DNA from 3 places in the Noviherbaspirillum sp. UKPF54 genome. Region 3 is predicted to be linked to each of the others. Evidence: predicted binding sites of a transcription regulator. Region 3 holds the regulator's gene; each other region holds the start of a gene.

The links. The regulator FNR, encoded in region 3, switches genes on or off when oxygen is low (the NO sensors DNR and NnrR bind a similar motif). The targets are predictions, from matches to a motif close to TTGATNNNNATCAA.
Region 1: the regulator FNR is predicted to act here: its motif matches at 3,498-3,511, upstream of FAY22_RS19440 (universal stress protein).
Region 2: the regulator FNR is predicted to act here: its motif matches at 4,001-4,014, upstream of FAY22_RS07400 (DUF2249 domain-containing protein).

Annotation. Positions count from the first base shown of each region.
Region 1 is NZ_CP040128.1:4,211,096-4,217,731, reverse strand. Features, by position in the region: gene FAY22_RS19455 (NAD(P)H-binding protein) at 1-667, shown strand, start outside; gene FAY22_RS19450 (alpha/beta hydrolase) at 690-2,477, opposite strand; gene FAY22_RS19445 (universal stress protein) at 2,532-3,371, opposite strand; gene FAY22_RS19440 (universal stress protein) at 3,623-4,468, shown strand; gene FAY22_RS19435 (LysE family transporter) at 4,555-5,202, shown strand; gene FAY22_RS19430 (hypothetical protein) at 5,529-5,993, shown strand; gene FAY22_RS19425 (hypothetical protein) at 6,034-6,258, opposite strand.
Region 2 is NZ_CP040128.1:1,575,910-1,582,545, forward strand. Features, by position in the region: gene FAY22_RS07380 (SurA N-terminal domain-containing protein) at 1-894, shown strand, start outside; gene FAY22_RS07385 (arylesterase) at 965-1,642, opposite strand; gene FAY22_RS07390 (ABC transporter ATP-binding protein) at 1,641-2,327, shown strand; gene FAY22_RS07395 (NAD(P)H-hydrate dehydratase) at 2,345-3,886, opposite strand; gene FAY22_RS07400 (DUF2249 domain-containing protein) at 4,131-4,394, shown strand; gene FAY22_RS07405 (NAD(P)/FAD-dependent oxidoreductase) at 4,400-5,512, opposite strand; gene FAY22_RS07410 (D-amino acid dehydrogenase) at 5,505-6,636, opposite strand, start outside.
Region 3 is NZ_CP040128.1:1,833,066-1,839,701, forward strand. Features, by position in the region: gene FAY22_RS08460 (GAF domain-containing protein) at 1-301, shown strand, start outside; gene FAY22_RS08465 (hemerythrin domain-containing protein) at 315-1,040, opposite strand; gene fnr (fumarate/nitrate reduction transcriptional regulator Fnr) at 1,710-2,390, shown strand; gene FAY22_RS08480 (FixH family protein) at 2,859-3,398, opposite strand; gene ccoG (cytochrome c oxidase accessory protein CcoG) at 3,415-4,809, opposite strand; gene ccoP (cytochrome-c oxidase, cbb3-type subunit III) at 4,955-5,887, opposite strand; gene FAY22_RS08495 (cbb3-type cytochrome c oxidase subunit 3) at 5,880-6,062, opposite strand; gene ccoO (cytochrome-c oxidase, cbb3-type subunit II) at 6,065-6,636, opposite strand, start outside.

The DNA.
Region 1 (6,636 bases), 2.3 Mb from region 3:
CCAGGGAATCGACAAGGCTTTTTTCCTGTGCCCGCCGGGCTACACCAATCAGCATGAACTGCTCGGCCCGCTGATCGACAAGGCCAGGGAAAAGCAGTTGCAGAAAGTCGTGCTGATGACAGCGATGGGCGCCAACGCGGTCGAGGCCGCGCCGTTGCGCCAGGCGGAAATCAGGCTGGAACGCTCGGGGCTGCGCTATAACATCATCCGCCCCAACTGGTTCATGCAGAATTTCAACACCTTCTGGCTGCATGGCATCCTGCAAGCCGGTACGGTATTCCTGCCGGTGGGCGACGCCAAGGCGAGCTTCATCGATGCGCGCGATATCGCGGCAGTCGCAGCGGAGCTGCTGGACTCCGGCCGGTTCGACAACCAGGATTTCGACCTCACCGGCGGCGAGTCGCTCACCCATGCCGAGGCCGCCGAGCTGATCAGCCAGGCCACGGGCAAGCAGATCCGATTCCAGGACATCACGCCGCAAGCCATGCTCGACGGCTTGCTCCAGGCCGGCGTGCCCGCCGATTACGCGGAATTCCTGGTCATGATTCTTGGCTTCCTGAAGCAAGGCGCGGCCGAGCGCCGCACCGACGCGGTGGAAAGGATCACCGGCCGCGCGCCGATCGGCTTTGCGCAGTACGCGCGCGACTATCGGGCGGCGTGGCTGTAGGCTAGCTGTTTTTCCCGGCGCATCAGCGTTCGAATACGTAGGTCCCCGGCGCCGCACCCGACGCCGGATAGGCCTTCGCACCGACTGGCGGCGGGGCGGACTTGCCGGCGGAGCGCTGCGCCAGCCACTCGGCCCACGCCAGCCACCAGGAACCGTCGATGCTCGGCGTGGCGAGATACCAGGTGTCCGGATCGACGTAATTCTCGCCGCGCCGACGGTGCGACACGCGATAGCGCCGCCCGAGCTTGCCCGGTTCGCTGACAATGCCGGCGTTGTGCCCGGCGCTGGTGAGGGCAAACGTGATGTCGGTGTCGGCCGCCAGGTTGATCTTGTAGACCGAACGCCACGGCGCGACGTGGTCGGACTCGGTGCCGACCGCAAACAGCGGCACGCGGATGTCGGCCAGCGCGAGAGGCTTGCCGTTGACCCGGAATCGTCCCTCGAACAGGTCATTGTTCAGAAACAGCTTGCGCAGGTATTCGCTGTGCATGCGGTAGGGCATGCGGGTGGCGTCCGCGTTCCAGGCCATCATGTCGGTCATCGGCTCGCGCTTCCCGAGCAGGTATTGCTGCACCATGCGCGACCAGATCAGGTCGTTCGAGCGCAGCAGCTGGAAAGCGCCGGCCATCTGCCGGGTGTCGAGACAACCCTGGTTCCACATGATGTCTTCCAGGTAGTTCAACTGGCTGTCGTCGATAAACAGCGTCAGCTCGCCGGCTTCGGTGAAATCGGTCTGCGCGGCCAGCAGCGACATGGAGTTCAGGCGCTCGTCCCCGCGCTGCGCCAGGTAGGCCGCGGCGATCGCCAGCAGCGTGCCGCCCAGGCAGTAGCCGGCCGCGTTCACCTTGCGACCCGGCGCGATGGCGCTCACCGCGTCGAGCGCATCGAGCACGCCCAGCCGCAGGTAATCCTCCAGGCCGAGGCCGCTGTCGTCCGCGCCGGGGTTGTGCCAGGAGATCATGAATACCGTGTGTCCCTGGTTCACCAGGAAATTCACCAGCGAGTTGTGCGGCGACAGATCGAGGATGTAGTACTTCATGATCCAGGCCGGCACGATCAGGATCGGCTCGGCATGGACGTTCTTCGTTTTCGGCGCGTACTGGATCAGCTCGATCAGGCGATTGCGCAATACCACCGTGCCGGGTGTGACGGCCACATCACGCCCGACCTGGAAGTTTTCCGTACCAACCGGCGGCTTGCCGCCGACGCCGCGCTCCATATCCTCCAGAAAATTCATCGCGCCGCGCACCAGGTTTTGCCCGCCTTCGCGCATTGTCACGTCCAGCGCTTCCGGATTGGTGGCGATGAAATTGACGGGCGATGCCATGTCGAGCAGCTGGCGCGCCACGAACGACACCACCTGCTCGTGGTGCCGCGACACGCCTCCGATGCCGGTGGTAACGTTGTGCCACCACTGCTGGTTCAGCAGAAAACCCTGGTGGATCAGGTCGAACGGCCATTGCTGCCATTTCTGATCGCGGAAGCGGCGATCCTGGAACAGCGGCTCGATGCACGATTCGCACTGCTCACCGCTCATCCTGCGCTGGACATAGCGGCTCAGGCGCAGCGACTTGCGCCAGGCCTTCTCCACCAGCTTTTGCCATTTCCCCGGCGACTGCGCCAGGTGCAGCGCCCAATCGGTGTAAGCCAGTGCCAGGCTGGCAGGCGAAATGCCGAGGGTGGCACGCCCGTACGCGGCATGCAACACGCGGTCGATCGTTTCCGGCGGTTCGATATCCGGCGCCGCGCCAGGCACCAGCGCCGCCTTGGCCGGCAGCGCCGCCCCCATGTCCACCCGTGGCTTGTCCATCTCTTGTTCTCCTTGTTTGTGGCTGCGCCAGCCGGCGCGACACGTCGTGCGGAATTAATGCGACATCAGCACCGGCACTGTCATTGCGTCGAGCACCGCGCGCGTGACGCCGCCCAGCAGCACTTCGCGAAAGCGCGCATGGCCATAGCCGCCCATCACGATCAGGTCGGCGCCGAAATAGGCGGTATGCGCCAGCAGTGCGCCGCCGACATCGCCCGCCGAGGACAGCAGGCTTACCTCGACCTTGACGCCGTGGCGGGCCAGGAACAGCGCGATGTCGGCGCCCGGCTCCTCGCCATGCGCCTGCGGTCCGATTTCCGCGTCGAATATCGCGACCTGGACTTGGGCGGCCTGCCGCAGCAGGGGAATGGCGGCATGCACCGTGCGCGCGGCCTGCATGCCGCCGTCCCAGGCGAGCAGCACGCGCGGCGCGTCCAGAGTAAATGTCCCCTCAGCGGGCACGATCAGCACCGGGCAAGCCGAGTTCATCATCACGTATTCCGTCAGCGTCTGCCCCCGCAGGGAGTCGGAGAGGTCATGCTGACCGATGACCAGCAGATCACTGTAGCGCGCCTGCAGGCAAAGCGCCGCCCCCGCATCGTCCTCGATCACGCGTTTTTCGAACGACTGCACGCCGGCTCGGCCGGCGGCGCGCGCGAACCGCCCCAGCGCGGCGTACGCCTGCTCCTTGAGCTGATCCAGGTAGGCCGGCGCCGCCGCCGCTGCGACACCTGTCAATCCGCCGAGGTGGAAATACGCCGGCAAACCGGTTGCCGCCACGCCCACCAGATGGGCGCCGCAGCCCACCGCATAGTGCGCGGCCAGCGCGATGCGCGACTGCGCCTGGGGCGAATCGTCGACGTAGACACCGATTGTGCTGTACCCATGAACCATGTGACACCTCCCTCCGGCCGTTGCGCGCCGTGTTGCAAATAGTTATTAAAAAAATACTATGGTCAATGCCCAGCGATTTAAATGACCAAGATCAAAAAATCCCCTGTGTGTGCGTGCCGGAATTCATTGACTTGAGTCATGCAATTTTCCTGACCGGCGTCTTACCATGGGCCGCTCGCGTCGCACCAGCCAGCGCCATCCTTGCAGTGCCGGCGGTGCGCGGCGCTTTTACCCACACAGGGAGAACCCACATGACTTATCGCATCGTCGCCGTTCATGTCAACGAATCACAGCATCTGATCGACCGCATCAACGTCGCGGCCCAGGTCGCGCGCGACGCCGGCGCACATCTCGTCGGCGTGGCGTGCAGCGGCCCGGCCGACAACTACTACATGGCCGACCTGCTCGGCGCCGGCGCGGCCGGGTTGAACATTTACCGCGACTTCATGAAGGAACAGTGCGCGACCAATCTTGCAGCCTTCGAGGCGGCGGCCGACAAGGCCGGGGTGCCGTTTTTCGAAAAGCGCGTGATCGAGGACGAAGCCGGCATCGCCCTGTGTCTGCAGGCGCGCTACAGCGACCTCTTGGTCGTCGGTCAGCCGGATCCGGACGAAATGCCGCCGGCGCAACGTGCCGACATGGTCGAATACGTGCTGATGCATAGCGGCCGGCCGCTGCTGCTGGTGCCATATGCATGGAAGGCCGGCGCCATCGGCAAGAGGGTGATGGTGGCCTGGGACGGCAGCCTGGAAGCGGCGCGCGCCGTCTCCGGCGCCATTCCGCTGCTGCGCAACGCAAGGCTGGTACAGGTCAACGTATTCAATCCCGAGGTCGGCCCGGACGCGCACGGCGAAGAACCCGGCGCCGATATCGCGCTCTACCTGGAACGGCACGGCATCGAGGTCGAAGTCTCGCGCCAGCACGTCGGCCACCAGATCGATGTCGGCAATGCGATGCTGTCGCACGCGGCCGACATCGGCGCCGACCTGATCGTGATGGGCGGCTATGGCCATGCGCGCTTTCGCGAAGTGCTCATGGGCGGCGTCACGCAAACCATCCTGCGCTCGATGACGGTGCCGGTACTGATGTCGCACTGACGCCGGCGACCAGGCCCGGGCACTGCCGAGCACGTTCGGGCGCGACGTTGCATAATCCTTGTTTAAGGATTACGCATGGAGCGCACATGACTTTCGCCGCCTGGATCACCTTTTTCTTCGCCGCCTGCATCATCGCCGTCTCTCCCGGGTCGGGCGCCGTACTGTCGATGTCGCACGGCCTGTCCTACGGCGTGCGCAAGACCACCGGCACCATCCTCGGGCTGCAGCTCGGTCTGCTGCTGGTGCTGTTCATCGCCGGCGCGGGCGTCGGTTCGCTGCTGCTGGCATCCGAAGTCGCCTTCCGCGTCGTCAAGACCGTCGGCGCGCTGTACCTGATCTATCTCGGCTTTGCGCAATGGCGCGCCAAGGTGCAAGTGCGCTCCGACCTGCCGGCGCGGGAACCGGCGCAGACAGCCGTGCCGCCGCTGCGCCGGCGCCTGTTGCTCGGCTTCCTCACCAATGCCACCAATCCGAAAGGCATCATCTTCATGGTGGCGGTACTGCCGCAATTCATCACACACGACGCGCCGGTGCTGCCGCAGTTGCTGATCCTGGCGGCCACCATGTGCACGGTGGACCTGGCCGTGATGCACGGTTATGCCTTCGCCGCATCATCGATGCAGCGCTTTTTCCGCGACGCACGCGCAGTGAAAATGCAAAACGCGTTTTTCGGCAGCATCCTGATGGCCGTCGGCGCGGCGCTATTTTTTGTCAAGCGCAGTCCGAACGCCTGATCGCGTTTCATGCAACGACACGTTGCGGCCGGCGCAAGACAACATGACTTGCAGCGCCGGCCTTTCTTCCCTCTCCTTTGCCCGGAAAAAATGATGGCCTTCGCGCACGGCGTGCAATAACGCCGGCAAGCATCAATGCGGCGCGCATGTGATTGCCGCGTGCGCGCCGCCCCCCAAACTTCGCCGCTTTTGGCCGGCACCTTGAGCTTCTACAAACCGCACGCAGGAAGGCGAAATATCTTGAGTAGTACTGCGCCCGCGATCGATGCCGCTTGATCGCAGGCAGCTTGCCCGACCATCCATCAAACTCCGCAAAGGAGAATGACATGCAGCATGCCGCCTGCTCCTCCGCCATCCGCCTGCTTTGCTGCATCGGCATTACTTTGTTGACCGTTACCGCCCGCGCCCAGGTCAGCGAGTTCGCCAACGCGGCCGAGTGCCGCATGCATTGGGACGATGAATTCGCCAGCTATGCGCGGCAATACAAGGCTTGTGGCCCTGAGTGCCTGTCGAGCGAAACCAGGCGCCACGAATACCTGCGGTACAGCGACTGGCTCAACCGGCTGGAACAGTGGCATGAATTCTGCCGCGCCATGAACAGCACCGAGCTGCAGCTGCGCGAGCGGGAAGCAGCTGCCGCCTGGCGGATTTCCCTGCGCGCGGAGGGACAGTCGAGCTGCGAACTGATCCGCTCCGGCGAAGTGAAGTTCCGCTTTCAGTGGAAGGAAAAAGGCGGCAAGCGGTGCTATTCCAATTCCGGCATGCACAAGCGCGCCGCAGCGTGCTGTTAGACGTCACACTGGGTCACGCAGCTATAAGTTGTACCACGCCTTAATCCAGTGGCCGGTCGGTATGCCGCCATACCGCGTCCGGCTCGCTCCTGGCGACGATGCGCTCCCACTTGGTGCCGCAGGCATGGCAAACGTAGTACTCGACGTGGCCGGTCGCGGTGGCACCGAAATTGATGCCCGCCTGCGAATGCAGCAGCAGTTCGGCGTGTGGCGACACGGCGGCGTTGCGCCCAACGAGCGCCTTGCAGTCAGCGCACTCGGCCATGTGCCGCTCCGCTGCTGCATGAATACGCTTGCATTGCCATAGTCCCTCCAGAGTTTCGCACGGATTGGCGAGTTATCTTCACCTTCATACGGTGCGTTGACCTTGACGACAACACCTTGCGCCGTATCAGACGCGGGATTTGAATCGCCGCAAGACTGTGCCGCCGGTTTTCCGTTGCACATGTTCCATTCCGAAAGCTGTTGTATGCACGCTGCAGCGGTATCGGGACGCGTGAGATGGATCAACGCGCGCAGCAGCCCGGCAAACGACAGTTAACCCCGGCTCGACAACCCCGGCGGCGCCCCCTACTCCGACATGCACCGCCGTTTGCGGCGCCCGTTCCGGCGAGGAAGGCGCCCCGGTCCGACGCCTTCCCCC
Region 2 (6,636 bases), 260 kb from region 3:
TACAAGCTCAAGCAAGGGGAAGTCAGTGACCTCGTGCAGTCCGATTTTGGCTTCCATATCATACAACTCACCGGCATCAAGCCGGCCGCGATCAAGCCGCTGGACGAGGTGAAAGGTGAGATTGCCGCTGAGATCAGAAAGCAGCAGGCAACAAAGAAATATTCGGAAATGGCGGAGCTGTTCACCAACACCGTGTATGAGCAAGCGGACAGCCTCAAGCCGGCAGCCGACAAGCTCGGCCTGAAGATCGAGACAGTTTCGAACCTGACGCGCACGCCAAACCCGGGCAGTTCGCCCAACGCGCCATATAACAATCCGAAGTTCCTGAAAGCGCTGTTTTCGGATGACGCGATCAAGAACAAGCGCAATACGGAAGCTGTCGAAGTCGCACCGAACACCCTGATTGCCGGCCGCGTGGTCGACTATAAGCCGGTAACCAAGCGGGCTTTTGCAGAGGTCGAGGCGACTGTGCGCGAGCGCGTGACTCAGCTCGAAGCGGCCAAGCTGGCGAAGCAGGCTGGCGAGAAGAAACTGGCGGCAGCGAAGGCCGGCGATGCGAGCGGTTTTTCGGAGTCCAAGACCGTATCGCGGGTGAAAGGCGAGGGCATTAATAGCGCCGCGCTTGGTGCGGTCATGAAGGCAGATACCAGCAAGTTGCCGGCCTATGTCGGCGTTGATCTGCCGCAGGGATATGGCGTATATCGCGTCAACAAGGTGTTGCAGCCGAAGACCGTCGATGCCGCACGGCGTCAGGCGGAGCAGCAACAGATCGGCAATGCGCTGGCCCAGCAAGAGATGCAGGCTTATCTGAATGCGTTGAAAAAGAAGGCGAAGGTCGAAGTCCTGAAACCTGTCACCCAGAAGGCTGAAACGGATACGGACGAATCGAGATAATTGTCCTGTTCCTTCCAATCGGTACAAGAGCCGCCCAGTTAACGGGTGGCTCTTTTGTTTTTCGACGACTTTAATGGCGCATCTGCTTGAGCAGCAGCGGCTTGAGCAGCAGCGGCTTGAGGGATGGCCAGATATTGTCAAGAATAGCCGGTTGCGCATCGGCGAGCGGATGCAGCCGGTCGGCCTGGAAAAGCTGTGGGTTGTCCGCCACGCCTTCGAGCAGGAATGGCACGAGCGCGACGTTCAACTCGCGGGCCAGCTCCGTGTATGATGCTGAAAACCGCTGGGTGTAATCGCGCCCGTAATTCGGCGGGATACGCATGCCAACGAGAAGGGGGCGGGCACGCGCGGCACGCACGGCGGCGATCATCGCGCCCAGGTTGGCTTTGGCAGATGCGACGGGCAATCCACGCAAACCGTCATTTGCTCCAAGCTCGATGATGACGATATCCGGGCGATACTGTTCCAGCAGTGCCGGCAGGCGCGCTTTGCCGCCACTTGTGGTTTCGCCACTGATACTCGCGTTGATGACGCGCGCATCCAGTTTTTCCGAGTTCATGCGCTTTTCCAACAACGCTACCCAGCCGCTTCCGCGCGCCAAGCCATATTCGGCCGAGAGGCTGTCGCCCAGCACGAGCACCGTTTTTGATGCAGAATAGGCGCACGTTGCCATCAGGGCTAGCATGAATGCCACTATGACCTGAATCGAACGCATCAATCTTCCGAATTTCATCACATCATTTTGCATGCTGGATAGTTCCTCTCGCCCTGATGCCATTGAAGTCGTTCATCTATGCAAACGCGTCGTCGATGCGGCCGGCGAACTGAATATTTTGGATGACATCGATTTTACCGTGCAGGCCGCGGAGACTCTCGCGATCGTGGGTGCTTCCGGTTCCGGCAAGTCGACCTTGCTTGGCTTGCTGGCCGGTCTCGATACGCCATCGGGCGGCACCGTAAAACTTGGTGGGGTGGATATCTTCGCGCTGGACGAGGATGGGCGCGCCGCGCTGCGTCAAGCCATGCTCGGATTCGTGTTTCAGTCATTCCAGCTGCTGGCGCATCTGACCGCGCTGGAAAACGTGATGCTGCCAATGGAATTGCGGCGCGATGGCGACGCAAGGGAAAAGGCGGAGGCAATGCTGGCACGAGTTGGCCTTGCCAGCCGCTTGCGGCACTATCCGAAATACCTGTCTGGGGGAGAGCAGCAGCGAGTCGCGCTGGCGCGCGCCTTTGTGACCGAGCCGCCACTGCTGCTGGCGGACGAACCGACCGGCAGCCTCGATGCGGTGACCGGGGAAGCCATCATCCAGCTGATGTTCGAACTGAATCGGGAGCGCGGCTCGACCCTGGTGCTGGTCACGCACGATCCATCGATTGCTGCGCGCTGCCAGCGCACCATTACCATCGCCGCGGGACGACTGGCATCATAATCGTCACGCGCGGACTTTCATTGGCTATTCGATGGTTCGTCCACGCCATGCTTATGGCTAAGGCGGTTGAGAAGCGCACGTACGCATGGAATGAGTTCACTCGCGGTCAGCCCGATAGGGCCTGTACCTTGAGCTACGAGGGTGTCGGCTGCTGATCCATGCAGCCAGCAGCCGGCGAGGGCTGCGGGCCACGCCTTCCAGCCTTGCGCGAGCAAGGCGCCGCATATCCCTGCAAGGACATCACCGGTGCCCGCCGTTGCAAGCGCGGGATTGCCCGTGGTATTGATCGCCAGTTCGCCGCCCGGCTGGGCGACTATAGTTCCCGAGCCCTTCAGCAGAACGACCGAGTTTAACTCCGCAGCCAGCTGGCGTGCTGCCGCCAGACGATCTGCCTGAACGCGCGCGGCGCTCGTGTTCAGCAATCTCGCCGCTTCCAGCGGGTGGGGCGTCAGAAGCGCCGGGTGGCCGCGACTGCGCAGTTTTAGGCGCAAATCGTCGCTTGAGGCAATCAGGTTCAAGGCGTCCGCATCGATCACTAGCGGCGCGCCGGACAGCAACGCGCGCGTCAAGATGTCCCTCGCGGCATTTGATGTGCCGAGGCCGGGACCGATCGTGACCGCCGATGAAGCAAAGTCCATGTCATGCGCATGGCGGCACATCAGTTCCGGCTGCGCGCTGTCGTAGGCCGGCGGCTCGGAAAGGAATGCCGCGAACACGCGACCAGCGCCGCATTTCGCCGCAGCGCGCGCTGCCAGAATGGCCGCGCCGCTCATCCCATGCGCGCCGCCGGCCACGATGACATCGCCGAAAGAGCCCTTGTGCGAGTTGTGTGGACGGGGTCGCAAATAGTCGGAAAACAATTCCGGCCGATTGAGCTGCGCCTTGGCGTCGACGAAGAATTCGCGCCCGATATCCAGGTCCGCCACCTCCACGTGCCCGGCGTAGTCCCGTCCATGCCCTGTATGCAATCCAGGCTTGCCGCCGATGAAGGTCACCGTGTCGGTTGCTCGTATCGCGATACCTTCGGGGCCGACGATATTTCCGGTATCGGCATCGAGGCCGCTGGGGACATCCAGCGCCAGCACCTTGCAATCGAGATTGTTGACCTGTTCTATCACGCTGCGCAGCGGTGCGGAAATGGCCCGGGCCAAGCCAATCCCGAACAATCCGTCGACGATAAGCGACCAGCGCGAGGCGGTGATGACTTGTTCCCCGCAGGCCGGGTCGGCAAATCGCAGCGGGCTGTTTTTCGCATTCTTGTGTGCGCGCCTGGAATCTTCCGATTGGCGATCTGAATCCGCAAACAGCAAAACGGTGACCGACGCGCCTTCCCGTGCAAGGTGGGTGGCGGCTTCCAGTGCGTCGCCGCCGTTGTTGCCGGGGCCGGCCAGGACGAGGATGGGTGCGTGGTGCCGGAGTGGGCCGACGAGCTCGAGGGCGCGTTTCGCAGCGGCTTGACCGGCGCGCTGCATCAAGGTGAAGGCGGGCAGTGCGGCGAGTGCAGCCTGTTCAATGGCGCGAATTTCCGCTACCGAGTACAGCGCGTGGGGCGATGGCATGGAGCAGTGGTGGAGCAGGTTGGTTGAAATGGCGTTACCGGCAGGGATGGAGCTTGATTTTATGCTAAGTAACTCTAGGTTGCGAACATTCTACGTCACTCAAAAAACATTCATTTTATTTGCATCATTTAAAAGCTGCATTTAGAATGGATCTTAAATCCGGGCAATGCCCAGGATTAATGAGAGCGCCCGGTTGCGGACGTTCGATCCGAGGAAGATTTCATTTCACCACAGGAGTAGTTTCATGGCACACGATTGTTCCCATCCGGTCATCGCCGAAGGCGTTTATCCATTTGACGCGCGCGGCATCGCAAAGCGCTTCCGCCATGCGGCGATCTTCGGTGCGCTGAGCGCATTGCAGCCGGGCGAAACCATGCGTTTTTGCAATGACCATGATCCGCTGCCGCTGCTGTCGCAAATTCATGCGCACTTCGGCGAAGGCGTCAAAATGGCCTACGTGCAGCGTGAGCCGGGCGCAATCGTTATCGACTTCCTGGTAACTGCCTGACGCGTTCAGGATAGCGTCAGCATCCCGGCCATGTGCGCCGCGATCGCAAGCGACGCGGTCAGGCCGGGAGATTCGATGCCGTACAAACCCAGGTAACGGGGATGGCCGTGCGTGGAGAACAGAAAGTCGGCGCTGCTACCGGGCGGGCTGACTTTCGGGCGCACGCCGGCATATGCTGGTTGTAGGGCAGCGTCCGGCAGCTGTGGCCAGTACGCGCGGATTTCGGTGTAAAACTTGTCTGCGCGCCCGGGGTCGACGGCGTAATCGAGCGCGCCGTCCGCATTGGCGAGCCATTCGACATCCGGCCCGAAGCGCGCTTGTCCGCCCAAGTCGAGCGTTAGGTGTACTCCCAGCCCGCCCGCTTCCGGAATCGGATAGATCAGCCTGGAAAAAGGCACATGGCCGGCGAGCGAATAGTAATTCCCCTTGGCGAAGTAGGGATGCGGAACGCTATCCGCATCCAGACCGTCGATGGCGCGTGCAAGCTGCGGCGCCCATAGACCACCGCAATTGATCACCGTTTTAGCCAGCACTTCCGTTTCGTTTCCGCCTCCATCGCGTACCAGCACAGCGATGCCGTCGGCATGCGCGACGCCGCCGGCAATTTCACTGTCGAACGCAAACAGCGCGCCAGCGCGTTCGGCGTCCGCCTGCAGCGCGAGCATGTAGGCGTGGCTGTCGAGGATGCCGGTGCGGGGGGATGACAGCGCTGCGATACAGGACAAGGCCGGCTCCATCGCCCGGGCTTGTGCGGCGGTGAGCATCGCGACTTCATGACAGCCATTGGCCTGGGCCTGCGCATGGATGGCGGCGAGCTTGTCGAGCTGAGACTCGGTGGTGGCGACGATCAGCTTGCCGCACTGGCGGTAGGCGATGTGACGGTCTTCGCAATAGGCGTACAGCGAATGCCGTCCGGCCACGCAGAGTCGGGCCTTCAGGCTGCCTGTCGGATAGTATAGGCCGGCATGAATCACTTCGCTGTTGCGCGAACTGGTTTCCATGCCAATTGCCGCATGTCTTTCTGCTACCAGAACTTCTCTTCCACGCTGCGCAAGTTCGCGCGCGACCGCCAGGCCGACGACGCCCGCGCCGACGACCAGGCAGTCAACCTTATCCATAGCGGGCAAGGGTCAAGCCGTCCATGTCGATGTCGGGAGAGCGCGCCGAAATGATATCGGCCAGCACCTTGCCGGAACCGGCTGCCATGGCCCATCCGCTGCTGCCGTGCCCGATATTGAGATAGACATTGCGCACCGGCGTGGCGCCCAGAATAGGGGGGCCATCCGGCAGCATGGGGCGCACGCCGCACCAGAAATTGGCTGTCGCATAGTTGGCTGCGTCCGGGAACCAGTCGGCGCCCACCTTGACGAGCGTGCGCAACGCGGCCTGATTCAGCTGGGTCGTGTCCGAGCCGAACTCGGCCGTGCCCGATACGCGCACCCGGCCACCCAGCCGGGTGATGGCGACCTTGTAGGATTCGTCGAGCAGCGCCGCGTGCGGCGATTGATCGAAGTTCTTGATCGCGGCCGTCGCCGAATATCCCTTGACCGGGTACATCGGGACGGTGATGCCGATCGATTTGAGCAGCGGCAGGCTATCGATACCTGCGGCGATCACGGCCGCATCGGCGGCAAACCGGCGCTCGTCGATGTTTACCCATACCTGCCCGCCTTCCTGTTCGATCGAGCGCACCGTGTTCGAAAAATAGAACTGCACGCCCATCGAACTGGCGATATTCCGCAGCCGCTTTGCAAACAGCGGACAATTGCCTGCGTGATCCTGAGGCAAATGCAATGCGCCGGCCAGTTTCGTTGTCGTGGAAAGCGACGGCTCGATCAGGCGGGCGGTTTCGGGATCGACCAGCTGGTGCGGCACTTCGTATTCGGCGAGCAGCTCCAGGGCCGGTTCGGCCAGCTTCATTTCCTGGTCGGTGCGAAACAGCTGCAGCACGCCTTCGGTCTGCTCGTATTCGATTTCATATGTCTCGCGCAGCTGGTGCAGCAGCTCCCTGCTGTAGAACGCGATGCGCTGCATCCGGGTCTTGTTGATCCGGTATCGCTCCAGGTCGCACTCGGCTACCCAGCGGCGCAGCCAGCGCCACAGGGCGCGGTCGGTGCTCGGCTTGAGCAGGACCGGCGCCTCCGACCGGAAAAGCGACGAGAGTATCTTGCGCGGCATGCCCGGCGCCGCCCATGGCGCCACATGGCCGGGAGCGACGATGCCGGCATTGGCAAAGCTTGCT
Region 3 (6,636 bases):
TTACCGTGAAAATGGCAGCGTTTTCCTGGATGACGACTACCTGATCAAGGGTGTTGCCGGTTCGATTTTCTGGACTCTGCTGCGCGAATATGCCGACAAGAGCCGTACCGAATTCACCAATCGGGAACTGCGCCTCGATTCGCGCTTGCGGCTACCCGACATCAGCGACAACCTCGAAGCGCGCCTGATCCTGCTCAGCCGCCGCCTGACCGAGCGTGGAGCGGCGATCCGCATCGAGAAAACCGGGCGCGGACGCTTCCGGCTGTGCGTCGATCGTCCGCTCCAATTGCGGGAAGGATAGAGAGTGTTATTAACTAAGCCGCCATCCGGTCCTCGATTCCCAGCGCATCTGCCAGCTTGCTCCAGTCGCGCTTGCTCAAGTTCTCACGCGCCACATCCAGCAGCGCGTCGAACGCCGGCGGCGGGACGTGACGGCGGATGAGCGCCAGTTTTTCCGCGCGCTCGCGAGCGCTCAGAGCTGGAATCATCCAGCGCATGGTGGCAAGGGACTCGTCCGGCGGGATCGAGGCGACTAGCGCCTGCTCGATGCCGATGATTTCCTCATCGCTGTGCGTTGCCCACAATACCGCGTTGTTCCCAGTTTCCTCGATATGCATGTGGGCCAGGTTGTCCGCGATGAACAGGCCGAGTTCACGATACAAGTCAGCGATCGCGCCGGAACGCACCTCGTCCTGCGCCCCCTCGACCGCGCTCGCCAGGGTGGAGAGCCTCTCCAGCGCCGATTCATGATGCACGTGCTCCGACGAGATCGTGCACGCCGAACCGGGCTGGCGCGCTTCCATCGCGGTATGGATGAACTGGTTTTCATGCTGCAAATGCCTGCCGCAGAAAACAATCAATGCGCGGACCTGCCCCAGGACGCAGGCCACTTCCCCACCGTCGGAGCCATCCATGGCGCCGACCGCTTGAAGCGTATCGCTCATGAAAAGGCGCAAGGCCTTGTGAATGTGGGCATAAATATCGAAACGCTGAACAACACCTGTGGCGTGCGACTGGGAAGGGGAAATGGCCTGTTCCATGAAGGTCTCCGATCGTTTGGCGGTTGCAAAAGAAGTTCAATTGACGACAGGCCTAGATTACGGACTTATCCGGACCCGTTTTCTTAAAACTTCATTCAATAAACCTTAAAAAAACCTTAAGTTCGGAAGCACGCCTTGTGGCCGTCGCGCGCCAAAGACCATACCGATCACAAGTGATATTTCAACCACACGACCTACGAGAGGAGCGGTAAAATATTGCGATGCGTCAAAAGAGACTGATAAGCTTCGTCCTTCCCGGGCTCGACCTGATCCGGGATCGCGTCGGCTCGCTCGGCGTTGACTTCCCGATTTTGGGAACAAAAGGAGCGTCGAACGCTGCTCCTGTTTTTGACAGTTGTAGCAGCAACGAACATCCATTGCGGCCGCATTCTGGCTTGGCGCCTTGATGTTCAGGGTTCACCGCATGATTTGCCTTGGTATGGCACCGGTTAATCCACGATTTTGCTTGCTTGGTACGGGATTTGCATTAGGATTCTTGACCTGGCTCAATTTTGACCCGAACCCCAAAACGCCTAAAAACCTACAGCGAGCGCGAACATGATTCTGCATAGAATGAATTCTGCCGATATGACTCATCCCGCCTATTCTTCCAATGCATCGGGTGCCGCGAGCGCGCAAGACTTGCGAGCACGCTGTTCCGCCTGTGGCATGCACCAGCTCTGCCTCCCTACGGGGCTCGGCTCGACCGAAATGGACAAGCTGGAAAAGATCATTGGGCGCCGTCGCCGCATCCCGCGCGATGGCCACCTGTATCGCGTCGGCGACCCCTTTACCAACCTGTACGCGATCCGCCTCGGCCATTTCAAGACACACCAAATCAATCCCAGCGGCGACCAGCAGATCACCGGCTTTCAGATGGCCGGGGAACTGTTAGGAATGGATGCCATCAGCACCGATCGTCACCACTGCAACGCCGTGGCGCTGGAAGACAGCGAGGTGTGCGAGATCCCGTTCGCGCGGCTGGAAAGCCTGTTTGCCGAAATTCCGACGCTGCTGCATCACTTTCACCGGATGATGAGCCAGGAAATTACGCGTGAACAAAGCGTCATGCTTTTGCTGGGCAACATGCGGGCGGAACAACGCTTCGCCGCCTTCCTCAGCAATCTGTCATCACGTTATTCCGCACGCGGCTATTCTTCCACCAGCTTCCAGTTGCGCATGACACGCGAGGAAATCGGCAATTATCTCGGCCTGACCATCGAAAGCATCAGCCGATTGTTATCTAAATTCAAGAAGCGCGGCTGGATCAAGGTCAGCAACCGTGAACTGGAACTGCTCGAACCGAACACGCTAAAGGCAGTCGCCGCCGGCACCCTGAGCTGCGCATGATGCGCTTGGGCCTGCGGACAACGCTTAGAGATAAAAAAACCGGGCGCAAGGCCCGGTTTTTTTAGAAACATCAGAAGGGTGGTCGGCGTTCACTCGGCACACCGACCAGATAACAAGTCAGCATGCTGGCCAGTGCACAAAACATCCAGAAACAGAAAAATCCTACGGTATACGCTGCCATCGGACTTACGTCTAGATGAACTCCGAGCATTCCCAGGTCACGCGGATCAAATAGCGAAAAGAAAAAACCTTCCGCGACAATCGCGACCAAAAAAGACGGCCACAAGACGACCATCATCAACCGCGCCATCAAACCACCCTCCTTTCGGCTTCGTCTTTATAAAACGCCATATCAGACTGGCATTCTCGCGTCTCTTTTCTCATTATTGAGAATCGATTTTGATAATCGAGAACGCTCCCTGATACGATATTCGATTTCAAGCCGATCTGCACGCGGCGCGCCAATCCTCATCCTTCGGCGGGCGCGAGGTCAGGCGACAACACGACATCATGCTGTTTTGGCCATGTCCAGACGCCGGTCAGGCGCCAGTCGCGCGCCTGATCTTCCACCTGCACTTGCCAGTTCGCCTGCTCGAGGAAAGCCAAGTCGATCGAGAAATTCCCATTACTATCCGGCCACGCCTCGCGCACGATGTCTTTTTCCGGCAGGGTCGAATGCACCAGGCGGATGGATATCTTGCCGGTCACCGGACGCTGCGGGCTGTCGATATGGCCGATCAGTTTGCCGGCCGCCGGATCGAAGCGCACATTCAATTTCAAGTGCAAATTCGCCGCTACACGGTCGCGCCGCAAGTCTTGGTTGATCGCCTTGCCCTGCTTGTAGTAGTCGTCTACCACCAGGGCATCCGGGCGACTTACCGCGAGCCAGGCGGTGAAGCAGCCTGCCACGACCACCAGGAACGGACCCAGCATCAGAAACCACGGCCAGCGGTTCGCATACCAGGGCGAACCATCGTCCGTCTTCAAACTCGGATCAGCGCTTTGCATCACAATCTCCTTGCATTTAACGCGGTACGAAAAATACCGCCTTTTCCTTCACTTCGACATCCGAACCGTCGGTCGACTCGACTTCGAACATGATCTTGTTCGAACCGGGTTGCCCCTTGCCGTGGGCGATCCGCACGCGCACCGGTACGGCCCGCGAACCGGTCGCGGGCAACGCCACTTCTTCCGCGCCCGCCAGAGCGATGGTCTCGATGCCGGAAACCTTGATCTTATACTTGTGCGGGAATTCGTCAGTGTTCATGATCTGCAGGCGATACACGTTCTCGATCATGCCGTCCTCCACCTCACGCCCCATCGCACCACGGTCGCGGATCACGTCCAGTTTGAGCGGCGTGCGTGTGAGCAGCGAACCCAGGAAGCCTGCCACGATCAGCACCAGGATGCCCGTATAGATGAGCACGCGCGGGCGCATCGTGCGCTGCCGGATCTGCTGCGGGGTGAAATGGTTTTTTAATGCGTTTTCGGTGGTATAGCGGATCAGCCCACGCGGCGAGCCGACCTTGTCCATTACCGAGTCGCAGGCGTCGACGCAGGCGGCGCAGCCGATGCAGTCGTACTGCAGGCCGTTGCGGATATCGATGCCGGTCGGACATACCTGCACGCACATCGAACAGTCGATGCAGTCGCCCAGGTTCGACTTGGCAGCCGACTTGCTGCGCGCGCCGCGCGGATCGCCGCGTTCCTTGTCATAGGTGACGGTGAGCGTGTCCTTGTCGAACATCGAGCTCTGGAAGCGCGCATACGGGCACATGTATTTGCATACCTGCTCGCGCATCCAGCCGGCATTGCCATAGGTGGCAAAGCCGTAAAACAAAACCCAGAACCATTCCCACGGGCCGAGGCCGAGGGTTTTCACTTCGCCCAGCAGTTCGTGCATAGGGGTGAAATAGCCGACGAAGGTAAAGCCGGTCCATAGCGCGATGGCGCCCCAGATCAGGTGCTTCGCCGATTTCTTGGCGACCTTTTCGGCCGTCCATGGCTGCTTGTCCAGCCGCATGCGAGCGCTGCGCGTCCCCTCGATCTTGCGCTCGACCCACATGAAGATTTCGGTATATACGGTCTGCGGACAGGAGAACCCGCACCATAGCCGTCCGGCGACGGCGGTAAACAGAAAGAGCGCATACGCGCAAATGATCAGCAGCAGCGCCAGATAGATGAAATCCTGCGGCCACAACACCACGCCGAAGATATAGAACTTACGCGCGCCAAGGTCGAACAGCACTGCCTGCCGACCGTTCCAGGAAAGCCACGGGAATCCATAGAACACCAGCTGGGTCAGCCATACGCAAATCCAGCGCCAATTGGCATACCAGCCCTTGACCTCGCGCGGATAGATTTCCTCGCGAGCGGCGTACATCTTGATCACCGATACCTTTGGAGCAGCGTCACTCATTACAGACTCACAACGATTGATTTTTTCGGGCTTCATACTAAGCGATTGAGCAGCCGGGACCGCGCTGCGGCGCATATCGTATCACTTACGAACGCACCTCGTGACGCGGTCAACGGCTGCTCTCTCTTTCTACTGCTAGGCGCCCTTACTTCTGCGCGACAGCGCCAGTGTCGTTGGACAGACTCCAGACATAAGCCGCCAGCAGATGGACCTTCGCTTCGCCCAAGAAGTCCTTGAACGCGGGCATGGTGTTGTCGCGGCCCTTGCGAATGGTCTCCATGATGGTGTCAGCGCTGCCGCCATACAACCAGATCTTGTCGGTCAGGTTGGCAGAACCGAGGGCCTGGTTGCCCTTGCCGTCAGCGCCGTGGCAGGCTGCGCAGGCGCCGAACTTCTCCTTGCCGAAGGCTGCCTTGATCGGATCATGCGCGGAACCGGACAGGCTCAGCACGTAGTGCGCGACATTCTCGACTTCCTTGTCGCCGCCGATCGCCGCCGCCATCGACGGCATCATGCCGTGACGACCGTTCATGATGGTGGTCTTGATCACGTCCGGCTCGCCGCCGTGGAGCCAGTCCTTGTCGGTGAGGTTCGGGAAGCCCTTGTTGCCGCGTGCATCGGAGCCGTGGCACTGTGCGCAGTAGGTCAGGAACAGGCGTTCGCCGATGGCATGCGCCTGCGGATCGGCGGCCACCGCCTTCAGGTCCTGCTGCTGGTACTTTGCGAAGATTGGGCCGAATTCGGCGTCCGCCTTCTTCAGCTCTTCCTCGTAAGCGCCGGTCGACTTCCAGCCCAGCTTGCCGGCGTACGTGCCCAGGCCCGGATACAGGAACAGGTAGGCAAGCGCAAACACGATGGTGATATAGAACAGCCACATCCACCAGCGCGGCATCGGGGTGTCCAGCTCCTGCAGGTTTTCATCCCAGCTATGGCCGGTGGTTTGCGTCACCTTGCCGTCCGGCCCCACCTCGACCTTGGCCTTGGATTGCGCCCAAAGCAAGATCGCGCAGCCGGCGATACCCAGCAGGGTCAGGAGCGCAATGTAGACGCTCCAAAAGCTATTTGTAAAATCAGACATGTTGTTTCTCCGCAGCTTGCGTATCGAATTCGTCGGCGAATGGCAGGTTGGCTGCCACTTCGAAGTCTGCGCGGCGACGCGCACTGTAGGCCCACAGGATGATCCCGATGAAGGTCAGGAAGCTCACCACCGTAAACAGGATGCGCGTATCCATGATCATTTGTTCGAATGTCATGATTACCTCGCCTTGATGAGGGTTCCCATGCCTTGCAGGTAGGCGACCAGCGCATCCTGCTCGGTCTTGTCGGCCAGAGCCTTCGGCGCTTCGGCAATCTCCTGGTCGGTATACGGCACGCCCAACCTCTTGAGAGCGCGCATCTTCGGACCGATATCTTCCGGATCCAACTTGGTCTTGGCCAGCCACGGATAGCCCGGCATGTTCGACTCGGGAACCACGTCGCGCGGATTGTTCAGGTGGGTGCGGTGCCACTCGTCGCTGTAGCGGCCGCCGACGCGCGCCAGGTCCGGACCGGTACGCTTGGAGCCCCACTGGAACGGGTGGTCATAAACGAACTCGCCGGCCACCGAGTAGTGGCCATAGCGCTCGGTCTCGGCGCGGAACGGGCGAATCATCTGCGAGTGGCAGTTGTAGCAGCCTTCGCGCAGGTAGATGTCGCGGCCGGCCAGGCGCAGCGGGGAGTACGGCTGCAGTCCCGCCACAGGCTCCGTCGTCGACTTCTGGAAGAACAGCGGCACGATCTCGACCAGGCCGCCGAAGCTCACCACGATCAGCACCAGCACAACCAGCA